Regions from separate parts of the Photorhabdus sp. RM323S genome, predicted to be linked through region 2. Evidence: predicted binding sites of a transcription regulator. Region 2 holds the regulator's gene; the other holds the start of a gene.
The links. The regulator CRP, encoded in region 2, controls carbon source genes, mostly activating them, when cyclic AMP is high. The targets are predictions, from matches to a motif close to ATGTGANNNNNNTCACAT.
Positions count from the first base shown of each region.

Region 1: adhE (bifunctional acetaldehyde-CoA/alcohol dehydrogenase) is a predicted target of CRP. The motif match lies at 4,713-4,730, and genes of this name have one in related genera.

Region 1 is NZ_JBHFKZ010000009.1:64,282-71,690, forward strand. Features, by position in the region: gene oppA (oligopeptide ABC transporter substrate-binding protein OppA) at 1-1,456, opposite strand, end outside; gene ACGF7G_RS06550 (ABC transporter substrate-binding protein) at 1,593-3,230, opposite strand; gene ACGF7G_RS06555 (YchE family NAAT transporter) at 3,792-4,436, opposite strand; gene adhE (bifunctional acetaldehyde-CoA/alcohol dehydrogenase) at 4,849-7,409, shown strand, end outside.
Region 2 is NZ_JBHFKZ010000028.1:23,318-30,726, reverse strand. Features, by position in the region: gene yihA (ribosome biogenesis GTP-binding protein YihA/YsxC) at 1-518, opposite strand, end outside; gene ppiA (peptidylprolyl isomerase A) at 825-1,394, shown strand; gene ACGF7G_RS12865 (YcgJ family protein) at 1,506-1,856, opposite strand; gene ACGF7G_RS12860 (aminodeoxychorismate synthase component II) at 2,100-2,675, shown strand; gene ACGF7G_RS12855 (aspartate aminotransferase family protein) at 2,799-4,010, shown strand; gene crp (cAMP-activated global transcriptional regulator CRP) at 4,061-4,693, opposite strand; gene ACGF7G_RS12845 (OsmC family protein) at 5,014-5,421, shown strand; gene ACGF7G_RS12840 (phosphoribulokinase) at 5,544-6,413, opposite strand; gene ACGF7G_RS12835 (YheU family protein) at 6,434-6,652, opposite strand; gene ACGF7G_RS12830 (hydrolase) at 6,649-7,409, opposite strand, start outside.

The DNA of each region.
Region 1 (7,409 bases), on a different contig from region 2:
TTACTTGCAGGGATTCTTTCATCAGCTTATCAAATTCACTGCTCTTATAATGAGAGGTGTTATTACTGCTGTAAGAAAGCAACATATTAAGGAATGAAGAAGGTTCATTGTAATCGGCGCACCAGCCAGCACGGGCGACATCGTAATTGCCCTGATGTCGGGTATCAAGGAAAGTTTTCCACTCCTGGTTTTCCAAACGAACATCAACACCTAAATTCTTCTTCCAGACAGAAGCTATTGCGATTGCAATTTTTTTATGCAAATCGGAGGTATTATAAAGCAAGTTAAACTTCAATGGATTATCTTTAGTATAACCCACTTCAGCCAGTAATTTTTTGGCTTCCTGGTTACGTTTTTCCTGGTTCCAGTCGGTAAACCAAGCGGGTTTCATCGCTTTCATGCCATCAGTAAACGGAGGCGTAAAACCGTAAGCCGGGATATCACCCTGCGCTTTTACTTTATTTGTCACAATGTCCTGATCCATAGCCAATTTCAATGCAGTACGGACACGAGGATCATTAAATGGCGGTTTTTCGTTATTAATTTCGTAATAATAAGTACATAGATGTGGGTTAATATGCAGCTCGTTAGGGATCTCTTTTTTCAGTTTCTGGAATAACTCAATCGGCAAATTGGTATAAGTCATATCAATTTCACCACTGCGATAACGGTTTACATCTGTTACTTCTGATGAAATTGGCAAGAAAGTAACCTGATCAATAACGGTATTTTTGTTATCCCAGTATGTCGGACTACGCTCCATCACAATACGTTCGTTGACTGTCCAATTTTTCAGTTTGTAAGCACCATTACCCACAAAACTCTGCGGTTGAGTCCATTTTTCGCTATATTTTTCTACCGTGGCTCTATGAACCGGCGACATTGAAGAGTGAGCCAAAAGCTTTGGCAGATAAGGAACCGCTTCACTCAATGTGAGCTGTAATGTATAGTCATCCAGTGCTTTTACACCCAGAGTATCCGGTTTCTTTTTGCCACTGATGATGTCATCAATATTCGTGATATGGGCATACTGGAGATAACTTTCATAAGGAGAAGCCGTATTAGGATCAGCCAAACGCTGCCAACTGTAAACAAAATCATGAGCAGTGACAGGGTCACCATTAGACCACTTAGCCTCTTTACGCATATGGAATGTCCAAACGGTAAAGTCTTTATTTTCCCAATGGGTTGCAGAACCCGGCAAGATTTCACCATGCGGGCCAACGATTACAACACCTTCAAACAGATCGCGGGCCAAATGTGATTCAGGCACCCCTTCAATTTTATGCGGGTCCAGCGATTGCGGTTCAGCCCCGTTATTACGGACTAAAACCTGTTTATCAGCTAATTGAACACCCTCAGGCACTTTTGCAGCAAATACCTGGCTCGCCACGACCATACTTAGGACAGCACTGATGCTGACAGTAAGTAATTTATTCTTAGTTGTGTTTATCATCTTTTTCTACTCCAATTTTATATCGTCAGACTTTTTATCAGTCGACGGCCCAGAAATACGGGTCGGATTATCACCTGCATTCAAAAGGAACGATTTTATTTGCAGGGCCAGTAACTCTTTTGAGTAAAACTAATGTCTAGTTTTTTATCATATACAGTTGCTTAATATCCATATAATCTAATGGGTCTTTCCCTGAAAACCCTCCCACTGATGGGCTAACAAGCCGTACACTCACCCGGTAATAAACGGGAATCAATACCGAGTCCTTATCAAGTTGAAATTCAGCTTGTTGGTATAACTTCTTACGCGCAGCCGCATCTTTAGCGACTAATGCCTGCTCCAGATAGCCATCGAAATTTTTATTCTGGTAGAAAGCCGTGTTATTACTGCTATGTGAAAGCAACGTATTTAAAAATGCCGTAGGTTCATTGTAATCCGCACACCAAGTTGCTCTGGTAACCTCATAATTCCCTTGGTGGCGACTTTCGAGAGAAGTTTTCCATTCCTGATTCTGTAAAATCACATCAGCTCCCAGATTCTTTTTCCACATGGAAGCGGCGGCAATAGCCTGCTGTTTATTTTGATCAGATGTGTTGTATAACAATGTGAACTTTAGCGGATTCGCCTGATTAAAACCCGCCTGCGCCAGTAATTCTCTGGCTCGCTTATTACGCTGTTCCTGTGTCCAGCTAGCCCACTCTGGTTTAGAAAAATCACTACCACCGATAAACGTTGGCGTAAAACCATAAGCCGGTACTTGCCCCTGTCCCATAATTTTTCCCGCAATAATCTCCCGGTCGAGAGTTAACTTAACGGCTTCACGGACTCTTACATCAGTAAACGGGGGTTTATTATTGTTAATTTCGTAATAGAACGTACAGAGATAAGGGCTGACGCGCATTTGATCAGGGATCTCTTTTTTCATTTTCCGATACAGATCCGGAGGGATAGCGCTGTTGGTGATATTTATTTCTCCACTACGGTAGCGGTTAACACTACTGGTTTCAGATTGAAGTGGTAAAAGCGTCGCTTGCTCAATAATCGTTTTGCCGTTATTCCAGTATTGTGGATTACGTTCAATCACAATCCGCTCATTCACCACCCACTCTTTCAGCCGATACGCCCCATTGCCCACATAATTTTCTGGCAGAGTCCATTTATTACCCAATTTTTCAACCAGATCCTTTTTCACCGGTTTCATTGCCGTATGACTGAGCATATTGATGAAATAAGGCACGGGATGCGTCAGAGTCACCTGCAAACGATGATCATCCAGCGCTTTAACCCCCAACTGGTCAGGAGATTTTTTACCTTTCAGAACATCATCAATGTTTTCAACGTAAGCATATTGAAGATAACTGGCATAAGGTGAACCCACATGAGGATCAGCCAAACGTTGCCAGCTATACACAAAATCATTGGCCGTGACGGGAGTTCCATCACTCCATTTAGCATTATCACGCAGATAAAAAGTCCAGACCTTGTAATCCTGGTTTTCCCAATGGCTGGCAACACCGGGAACAGTTTCTCCCTCGGAGCCCGTACTGACTAATCCTTCCAAGAGGTTAAGAATAATGTTGGTTTCTGGCACACCTTCGACTTTATGTGGATCAAGTGACGCAACTTCTGAGCCATTATTGATAATAATCTGCTGTTTATCCGCAAGCTTCACCCCCTCTGGGACCTCAGCGGCAAACACGGGCGTAACAGGAAATACCGATAATAAAAATATACAGGAAACAAACTTATGTAATTTTAATTGTTTGATCTTCATTTTTTACCTCCAGTTTGGTGAACCTGCTCATTCATTTCGCATATATCCTGTAAGGGCCAGTACCTTCACATTATTTAGCTCAAAGTAACGGATTAAATATTAAAGGAGACTTATCATATCAATTGTTAAAATACCCTTCCCATATTGTACAAACCATCCTTAACAAACAACTTAATGCAATCTATTACATTAATTGACAAAACATCCAAAATAACACCGTAACTAACTGATACACATCATTTTATTTACATTTAGCTTAACTAAAATAGTAAACAAAGGTAGACCAGAGATGAAAATAAACATAATTTTAACAAATTGCAATCAATGCAAATTAAAAACCTACATTCATCACAAAACTACGATGGAAGCAACCAGTTACAGATTGCACTAGCAGACAAAAATAGTTTAGAAAAATATTGGGTTATTTGTATAAAATTCAGGGAATACCAGTAAAATAAGTGAGAAAAACCTATAAGACAGGCTTTATAATAAAAATGACAAGAATATTATAATTTATAATTTGACTTGAGAAGAACCTAACACATTTTATCGTCAATCGTATCAGAGTAACCCTGGGAATAATGCTCTGATCCCTGCCACAATCAGTTCGATCCCCAAAGACATCAATAGCAGCCCCATAATTCGGGTGATAACGTTAATGCCTGTTTGCCCAAGATATTTGACGACCAAGGGAGCTGATCGGAATAACAACCAGCAGCAAAAAGCAAACAATGCACTGGTTATCACCAGCCCAATAAAATTCTGCCATCCCTGATAGCGGGAACTCCAAACAATACAAGAGCTGATCGCCCCGGGGCCAGCCATTAACGGCAATGCCAGCGGCACAACACCAACACTCTCTCTAATGGCGGTTTCTGATTTTTCTTGCTTATTCTGTTTGTCTTCCCCAAGTTTACCGTTAATCATCGACATAGCGATTGTCACAACAAGGATCCCCCCGGCAATACGGAAAGAGTCAATGGAAATGCCAAACATCCGCAGTATCGAATCACCCAGCAGCAAAGCTGTCCATAAAATGATGGCAACAGAAATATTGGCAACAAAATTAGTTCTATTGCGGACGGCCTGAGCCTGGTAGTGAGTCATGCTGATAAAAACCGGCAAAATACCAACAGGATTGACGAGTGCAAACAGCCCAACAAAAAACTTAATATAACCAGAAAGATCCAACAGTAAATCACCCACTAATAACCCCCCTTGAGTTACACAGTGTTAACGAAAATATTTTCATATGATTACTTACCCAAAAATCATAGAAAACTTAATTTTTTCTTTACTTTATACGGATGACGTTCCGCTTTCCATCGGCTGAGACTCATTTTTCAATTTAAAATGTCTTATATAACAAATTGTTAACCCAATTTTTTCATTAGGTTAAAAACTCAACCTTACTAACACTTTTATCACTCAACTAACGATAATAATCACTCACCCAAGCTGAAAGGAGTCAGCTTGGGATTTATGTGATTAAGATCAATATCTATTTAATACCGAATGGTAATCTGTAGCCATCATAAAATCACCAAGCTAAATAGTCTAAAAAACCCTTATCCATTGATATTTAAGTATTTTTAATATTTTCCAGGAGTACTTCTCTATGACTGTAACTCATATTACTGAACTGAACGAGCTGATTGCTCGGGTTAAAAAAGCACAACGTGAATTTGCCAACTTTTCTCAGGAGCAAGTTGACAAGATCTTCCGTGCCGCGGCCCTTGCAGCAGCAGATGCACGCATCCCTTTAGCAAAATTAGCCGTGGCGGAATCAGGGATGGGGATTGTCGAAGATAAAGTGATCAAAAACCATTTCGCTTCCGAATACATCTATAACGCTTATAAAGATGAGAAAACCTGTGGCATTTTGTCCGAAGACAAAACATTCGGCACCATCACTATCGCCGAACCTATTGGCTTAATCTGCGGTATCGTGCCAACAACTAACCCAACATCCACCGCGATTTTTAAGGCGCTGATCAGCCTGAAAACCCGTAACGGTATTATTTTTTCACCCCATCCACGCGCTAAAAAAGCAACAAATAAAGCAGCTGAATTGGTTCTGTGTGCTGCGGTGGAAGCCGGTGCACCAAAAGATATTATTGGCTGGATTGATGAACCGTCTGTTGAACTTTCCAATGCATTGATGCACCACCAAGATATCAACCTGATCCTGGCGACCGGTGGCCCTGGTATGGTAACAGCAGCATACAGCTCTGGTAAGCCGGCAATCGGCGTTGGTGCGGGGAACACACCGGTCGTCATCGACGAATCAGCTGATATTAAACGCGCAGTCGCCTCTATTCTGATGTCCAAAACTTTCGACAACGGTGTTATCTGTGCTTCAGAACAGTCCGTTATCGTGGTGGATTCTGTTTATGATCAGGTGCGTAAACGTTTCTTTACTCATGGTGGTTATTTGTTACAAGGTAAGGAACTGAAAGCAGTTCAAGATATCATCCTGAAAAACGGTAACCTGAATGCGGAAATTGTTGGTCAACCCGCAACGAAAATTGCCGAAATGGCCGGCTTTCATGTTCCGGAAAGAACCAAGATCCTAATCGGAGAAGTCAATCTGATTGATAAAGCAGAACCCTTCGCCCACGAAAAACTGTCTCCATTACTCGCAATGTATCGTGGTAACAATTTTGAAGACGCGGTAGAGAAAGCGGAAAAACTGGTTGAAATGGGGGGGATTGGTCACACATCCTGCCTGTATACCGACCAGGACAATCAAGCGGCACGCATCAAATACTTTGGCGACAAAATGAAAACAGCCCGTATTCTGGTGAATACACCCGCTTCCCAGGGGGGTATCGGTGATCTCTATAATTTCAAACTTGCCCCATCTCTGACACTGGGCTGCGGTTCATGGGGAGGAAACTCTATCTCTGAAAACGTAGGGCCAAAACATCTCATCAACACCAAAACTGTGGCGAAAAGGGCAGAAAATATGCTGTGGCATAAACTTCCAAAATCAATTTACTTCCGCCGCGGTTCACTGCCTATCGCATTAGAGGAAGTCGCAACTGATGGCGCAAAACGTGCCTTCATCGTAACAGACCGTTTCTTATTCAATAATGGCTATGCTGACCAGGTCACTGATGTGCTGAAATCCCACGGGATAGAAACCGAAGTTTTCTTTGAAGTTGAAGCAGACCCTACCCTAAGCATTGTTCGTAAGGGTGCGGAACAAATGCACTCATTCAAACCAGATATCATTATTGCCTTGGGTGGTGGTTCTCCAATGGATGCCGCCAAAATTATGTGGGTGATGTATGAACACCCTGAAACGCATTTCGAAGAATTAGCCCTGCGGTTTATGGATATCCGTAAACGTATCTACCGATTCCCCAAAATGGGGATTAAAGCGAAAATGGTAGCGATTACCACAACTTCCGGTACAGGCTCTGAAGTGACACCCTTCGCCGTTGTCACTGATGATGCAACCGGTCAGAAATATCCACTGGCTGATTATGCTCTGACGCCGGATATGGCTATCGTTGATGCCAACCTGGTGATGAATCTGCCAAAATCACTGTGTGCTTTTGGTGGACTAGACGCAATCACCCATTCCCTGGAAGCTTACGTATCGGTCCTGGCAAACGAATACTCTGACGGACAAGCACTGCAAGCGCTAAAACTATTGAAAGAGTTCCTCCCAGCCAGCTATCACGAAGGCGCCACTAACCCAATCGCCCGTGAACGGGTTCATAATGCTGCAACTATTGCGGGTATTGCATTTGCTAATGCTTTCCTGGGAGTATGTCACTCTATGGCACATAAATTGGGTTCGGAGTTCCATATTCCACATGGCCTTGCTAACGCACTGCTGATTTGTAACGTTATCCGTTATAACGCTAACGATAACCCAACCAAACAGACTGCATTCAGCCAATATGACCGCCCGCAAGCCCGCCGTCGTTATGCTGAAATTGCGGATCATCTTGGTTTATCTGCGACCGGCGACCATACAGCAGCAAAAATCGAAAAACTGCTGGCATGGCTGGAAGAGATGAAATCGACACTGGGTATCCCAACATCTATCCGCGAAGCCGGTGTTCAGGAAGCTGACTTCCTGGCAAAAATTGATAAGTTGTCTGAAGATGCCTTCGACGACCAATGCACTGGCGCTAACCCACGCTACCCCCTGATTTCTGAGCT
Region 2 (7,409 bases):
CCATTGAGAGCGGCTAATTCTTCACGTACTTTATTCAACTGGCTTTTACGGGCACCAGATGCCAGTTTATCGGCTTTAGTCAGCAACACAATAACCGATACATGCATTGCTACCGCCCATTGGATCATTTGTTGATCAAGATCTTTCAGTGGATGACGGATATCCATCAACACTACCAGTCCAATCAGGCATTCACGTTTTTGCAGATATTCACCCAATGCTTTTTGCCATTTACGCTTCATCTCTTCTGGTACTTCGGCATAACCGTAACCGGGTAAGTCAACCAAGTGAATTCCTTCTTCCACTTCGAATAAATTGATGAGTTGTGTTCGGCCAGGTGTTTTGCTGGTACGGGCGAGGCTTTTCTGTTTCGTCAGGGCATTTAGCGCGCTGGATTTACCCGCGTTTGAACGACCAGCGAATGCGACTTCAATGCCCAGTTCTTGAGGCAGATGGCGAATATCAGGTGCGCTCATGATAAAACGAGTCATATGATAGTTGTGGTTTTTGATGGTCAAAATGATTATCTCCCTGAGAAATGCACTGAATATATGCCAAAGGAGATTATACCGATAGCCACTGTTGGTTGACAGGATTAAAAATAATGACCTATTTCTGATGGGTTAAGCCAAATTTGCTATTTTGCCGTCAATTACTGCCTTATTTGTGAAATAAAATCTGATCTATTGTGAGAGGATAAATTTTTATCCAAAGCACCAACCGATTGATAGCGTAAATGTAAGTAAATATTGAGCACTATGCTGAGGAGATTATTAGAATTGATTTCAGCTTGTGTTGTTGACCTTAATATATAGGAATCCAGAATGTTTAAACGTATTTTAGTAACGCTTGTAACTGCATGTTCTCTGAGCGCAATGGCACCTCTGGCTCTGGCTGCGGGTGAAACCCATGTGAAACTGGTGACAACAGAGGGTAATATTGAACTGGAATTAAATAGCCAGAAAGCGCCGATTACAACCAAAAACTTTATTGAATACGTCAATGAGGGCTATTATAACAACACAATTTTTCATCGGGTAATCCCTGGATTTATGGTTCAGGGGGGCGGTTTTACCAAAGATTTGCAGCAGAAAACGACTAAAGAAGCCATTAAAAATGAAGCGGATAACGGGCTGCGTAATTTACGCGGAACGATTTCTATGGCGCGTACCGCAGATAAAGACAGTGCTACTAGTCAATTCTTTATCAACGTAGCAGATAATGCTTTCCTTGATCATGGTCAGCGTGACTTTGGCTATGCCGTATTTGGTAAGGTCGTAAAAGGTATGGATGTTGTAGATAAAATTTCTCAAGTAAAAACTGAAAATGTTGGCCCCTATCAGAATGTGCCGGTGAAACCCGTGGTTATCCTATCTGCTAAGATTATTCCTTAACTTTCTTCTGAGACATTAATGATCAACTGCGATTATGGCAGTTTGGTCTCTTGGTGAATTTTCATCTGATTAACAATTCGGGCCTTTATTTAATGCAGGCCCGTTTTACAGTTATTCATACAGCTTCTTGGTGAATTCTTTATTTTCTTCGGTTCGTGGATAATATCTGTTTTTGTAGCACTTCTTCTCTTTACTCTCGCAGTGAACACCATTACTCAAAGTGTAAGATGTAAGATCAATATCTTTCCCGTCACCAATCTCTTCTTTCAGATGTTTCGAGGCTTTTTTTCCTAAATACCTTTCGGTGAGTTTTAGCGATAAACCTTGCTGATCAGCGCAGTATTTTCCTTTTTTATCACAAATAACCCCTTTTTCTGGGAAGAAAATATTTGCAGCTTTAGTTGCAGCCAGCGCGGGGAAGGACAGCAAAAAAAGAGATGCTATAATCAGTTTTGTCTTCATAACAATTACCTTACTTATTGAATATCAAAAAGAGCCTATGTTTTGTAGCGGTATGAGAGTAAGTTGATGGAGGAAAAAGTAGCCATTGATTTTGTTACACTATGCTGCAAGTGCTTATGTGCTATGATAGCCGCCCCGTTGTCGTTAGGCCGTTTTACCTGAAATCATGTTGTTCATGATAAACAAATTGCAGGATTGGCAGGACAACAAATACAGCGATAAAAATGGGTAGGATAGACTCCTATGTTATTAATAATAGATAACTATGATTCTTTTACGTATAACTTATATCAATATTTTTGTGAATTGGGAACAGATGTTTTAGTCAAGCGCAATGATGAATTACAGCTTGAAGATATTGAGCGATTGGCACCGACTCATCTGGTTATTTCCCCAGGCCCATGTACCCCAAATGAAGCAGGCATTTCTCTGGCTGCGATTTCTCATTTTTCGGATAAATTGCCGATCCTTGGTGTTTGCCTTGGGCATCAGGCAATTGGGCAGGCATTCGGTGCCAGTGTGGTAAAAGCCAGGGAGGTGATGCATGGGAAAACTTCTGCTATTCATCATAATCAGCAAGGTGTGTTCAAAGGGCTTAACCGGCCATTAACGGTTACCCGTTACCATTCATTGGTGATTGCCGCAGAGACTTTACCAGCAGTATTTGAAGTTACTGCATGGAGTCAGCATAACGGCAATGTCGATGAGATCATGGGAATTCGTCATCGTACTTTGCCCTTAGAAGGTGTGCAGTTCCATCCTGAAAGTATTCTCAGTGAGCAAGGGCATCAGCTACTGAGTAACTTCCTTAGATATTAACCAGATACCAATAATTTCTTCAATTATTCATCTTTTTCATTTGCCCATTTTTGATTTTTTATGCATATTCAATGATTATAATTTCACTTTTGAATGGCGTATATATAAAAAACGGGTGGGGAAATGATGGAGCGTGCCGCAGTAAACAGAAATACATACGATCAAGTCATGTTGCCAATTTATTCACCGGCACAGTTTATACCGGTGAAAGGGCAAGGTAGTCGTGTATGGGATCAGCAAGGGAAAGAGTATATTGATTTTGCTGGTGGTATTGCTGTTATGGCTTTGGGACATTGCCATCCTGCGCTAGTGGATGTTCTAAAGCAGCAAGGAGAGAAACTTTGGCATATCAGTAACATTTTCACCAGTGAACCAGCTTTGATACTCGCGCAGAAACTGATTGATGCAACTTTTGCGGAGCGGGTATTTTTTGCCAACTCCGGAGCGGAAGCGAATGAAGCCGCATTTAAGCTGGCGCGTCACTATGCCATTACCCGTTACCATCCCTATAAAACCAAAATTATCGCATTCCATCAGGGGTTTCATGGTCGTACCCTGTTTACAGTCTCTGTTGGTGGTCAACCAAAATACGCTGATGGTTTTGGGCCAAAACCCGCCGATATTATTCATGTGCCTTTTAATGACTTGGATGCAGTCAAGGCAGTCATGGATGACCATACTTGCGCTGTTGTATTAGAACCTGTTCAGGGTGAAGGGGGCGTCACACCGGCGACACCGGCATTTATTCATGGGTTGCGTGAGCTTTGCGATCAGCATCAGGTACTGCTGGTATTTGATGAAGTGCAAAGTGGGATGGGGCGTACCGGCAAGTTATTTTCTTATATGTATTATGATGTTGTGCCGGACATTATCACCACCGCGAAAGCATTGGGAAATGGTTTCCCGGTCAGCGCTATGCTGACTACAGCGAATATTGCTTCGGTGATGGCGCTGGGAACTCACGGCACAACTTATGGTGGTAATCCGTTGGCTTGTGCGGTGGCAAATATCGCTTTTGACATTATCAATACGCCAGAGGTCTTGGAGGGTGTTGAAAAACGCCATCATTTGATTGTGAATTTTCTGAACGATATCAATCAGCAATATTCGATATTTGGTGAAATCCGTGGCAAGGGGTTGCTGATTGGTGCGGAACTAAAAGCGCCGTATCAGGGGAAATCTAAAGAGATCCTGCAACTGGCGGCTGAAAATGGTCTGATGTTGTTGAGTGCCGGGGGGGATGTACTGCGTTTCACGCCTTCGTTGATTATCGGTGAAGAAGAGATAACCCGGGGAATGGAACGGCTGGAGAAAGCAATTAGCCAGTTGGTGTAAAGTAAGTACAAGAGAAATCAGCGCAGGATAATGCGCTGATTAATTAGGTGTTAACGGGTACCGTAAACAACGATTGTTTTGCCGTGTGCGGAGATCAGGTTTTGGTCTTCCAGCATTTTTAGAATACGGCCAACCGTTTCACGGGAACAGCCAACAATCTGACCAATTTCCTGACGAGTGATTTTGATTTGCATTCCATCCGGGTGAGTCATTGCATCGGGTTGTTTCGCCAGATTCAGTAAAGTCTGAGCAATCCGGCCGGTCACATCCAGGAAAGCCAGGTTACCGACTTTCTCAGAAGTTGTTTGCAAACGGCTTGCCATTTGGGCAGATAAACGCATTAAAATATCCGGGTTTACCTGAATCAGTTGGCGGAATTTTTTATAGGAAATTTCCGCTACTTCACAGGCGCTTTTGGCCCGTACCCAGGCTGTACGCTCTTGTCCTTCTTCAAATAATCCAAGTTCGCCAATGAAATCTCCCTGGTTTAAATAGGAGAGGATCATCTCTTTGCCTTCTTCATCTTTAATCAAAACCGCAACAGAACCTTTTACGATGTAGTAAAGCGTCTCTGCTTTTTCGCCTTGATGAATAAGCGTGCTTTTGGATGGATATTTATGAATATGGCAGTGTGACAAAAACCATTCAAGAGTGGGGTCTGTTTGTGGCTTGCCGAGAACCATTCGCTTCATCCTCTGTTGTTATCGCTGCCTAAATAACACGAGAACCTAAAAGTTTCTCGTCAGGCTGGCTTAAAAGACACTAGCTTAACATATTAGTTTGCTGAAAAACCGACAGGTGAGGGTTTTATATAGGTTATCTGAAATTCGAAACTTGAGTATTGATCTTAACCCACATATACCCAGACCTGCTTCTGTTTTTAACACAGGAAAAGGTTTCTGTCTTGTCTTGTATTGTTTCAGCATAATAAACCGCTCATTAGATTGCCAGTTTAATACTGAAAGAGTAGGCTTTGATGCAAAAAATGACTTAAGAGGTACTTATGCAAGCGCGGGTAAAATGGGTTGAAGGGTTGTCTCTTTTGGGGGAGTCATCTTCAGGCCATCAGATAATGATGGATGGAAATGCTGGCGATAAGGCACCAAGCCCAATGGAAATGGTATTAATGGCAGTTGGCGGTTGCAGCACGATTGATGTTATTTCTATTTTGCAGAAAGGCAGATATGACATAAAAGATTGTGAAGTGAAATTAACTTCCCACCGTCGTGAAGAGGCGCCACGCTTGTTTACTTCTATTAATCTGCATTTTATTGTTACCGGCAAGGATTTAACAGAGAAAGCGGTTGAACGCGCCGTCACGCTTTCTGCTGAGAAATATTGTTCTGTTTCGTTGATGCTGGGTAAATCAGTTGAACTTACCCACAGCTTTGAAATTAAAGAGACAGAGTAAGATATTATTTCCTGATTGAAAAATAACGACAGGTAACTAATATCAGTTACCTGTTTTTTTAACTGAATAATATAAGAAGTGAATTCAAACGCTGGGTTTTCTGGATTTATCCCAGGTTTTAATCAACAAATCTTTTCCCCTTCCAGTAATCGCTGTACCAATGGCGTCATAATTAATTCCATTGCCAGCCCCATTTTTCCACCGGGAACTACGATGGTATTAATACTTGAAACAAATGAACCTTGTAACATTGATAAAAGGTACGGGAAATCAATTTGAGTAAGATCACGGAAGCGGATGACGATAAAACTCTCATCCAGTGATGGAATGGCTTTGGCTGAAAAGGGATTGGATGTATCAACTGTCGGCACGCGTTGGAAGTTGATATGTGTTCGTGAAAATTGGGGAGTAATGTAGTTAATATAATCATCCATAGAACGAACAACGGAATCCATCACGGCTTCCTGTGAATGTCCCCGTTCTCCAGTATCGCGGATAAGTTTCTGTATCCATTCAAGGTTGACGATCGGTACTACCCCCACCAGCAGATCGACATGACTGGCAACATTATGTTGTGGTGTGACTACGCCACCGTGCAGGCCTTCATAAAACAGCACATCGGTCTGCTTTGGTAAGGCTTCCCACGGCGTAAATGTACCGGGAAGCTGATTGTAAGGCACCGCGTCATCATAGGTGTGAAGGTATTTACGGCAACGGCCTTCACCGGTTTCACCATAGTCAATCATGGTTTTCTCCAGCATGCCAAAATCATTAGCTTCTGGGCCAAAATAACTGATATGTCTACCTTGCTCCTTGGCTTTACGGATTGCCGCGTCCATTTCAGGGCGGGTATAACGGTGGAAACTGTCCCCTTCTATCTGTGCTGCGCTGATGTTAAGTTGCTGGAAAATCTTACGAAAAGCTAAACTGGTCGTTGTTGTTCCGGCACCGCTGGAGCCGGTAATCGCAATAATCGGATGTTTGGCGGACATAAGCAGTAAACTCCATAATGTTAAGAATGGAACATTTCTTTTGGCATAATATTGATGCTCTCATGCAGTTCAGACCACACCAGAATAACATCCCCCCGTTCCAACTGACGGCGAATGTCAGTGACTTTTTGCTCAAGGGATTTTTCATGTTCGCCATAGTCAGTACCTTCCCGCAGGATAAAGCTCTCTATCAAATTTAGCAGAGTTTCTGCTTCCAGTTGTTGCCACGGAATAATCATTGCGGTTGCTCCAGATAAGATGACAGCCAGCCTGGAATGCGTTGTTCCAGCCACATTTGTGGTTTTTTGAGTGAACCACTGACAAAGCCGACATGTCCACCATATTCTGTCAATTGGTATTCAATATTTTTGGGTAACGTGTTGAGGTCAGGGACGACTTCCGACGCCATAAAGGGATCGTCTTTGGCATGAATAATCAACAGTGGCACCGTAATGTCAGGCAGGCGAGGCAGAGCGCTGCACTGACGGTAGTAGTCCGCTGCATCTTTAAAACAGTGGATTTTTGCGGTTACAATTTCATCAAATTCCCGAATATGTTTCAATCCTTTTACTTGGGACAGATTAATAGGCAGCGAACCTGGGTAGCGGAGCAATTTGCGGGTAACATTACGTTTCAGATTATTAAGCAAATAGCGCTCGTAAACCTGAGAAAATCCTTTTTCTATCCGGCTGGAACAGGCTTCTAGCATCAGAGGGGCAGAAACAATGACGGCCGCATTGATTTGGGCATCTGTTTTTTCTTCTGCCAAATAGCAGGCCAGCATATTACCGCCGACTGAATAACCCACGGCTGAGGTTGGCACATCACCGTAGGCCTGTTTTAACCAGTTCAGAAAATAACGGGCATCGCCTGTTTCGCCAGAATGATAGAGACGTTTTTGACGGTTCGGTTCACCACTGCATCCACGGAAATGCATGACAACGCCAAGCCAGCCTTTTTTCTGACAAATATGAAGCAAACCGTGGGCATAAGGGC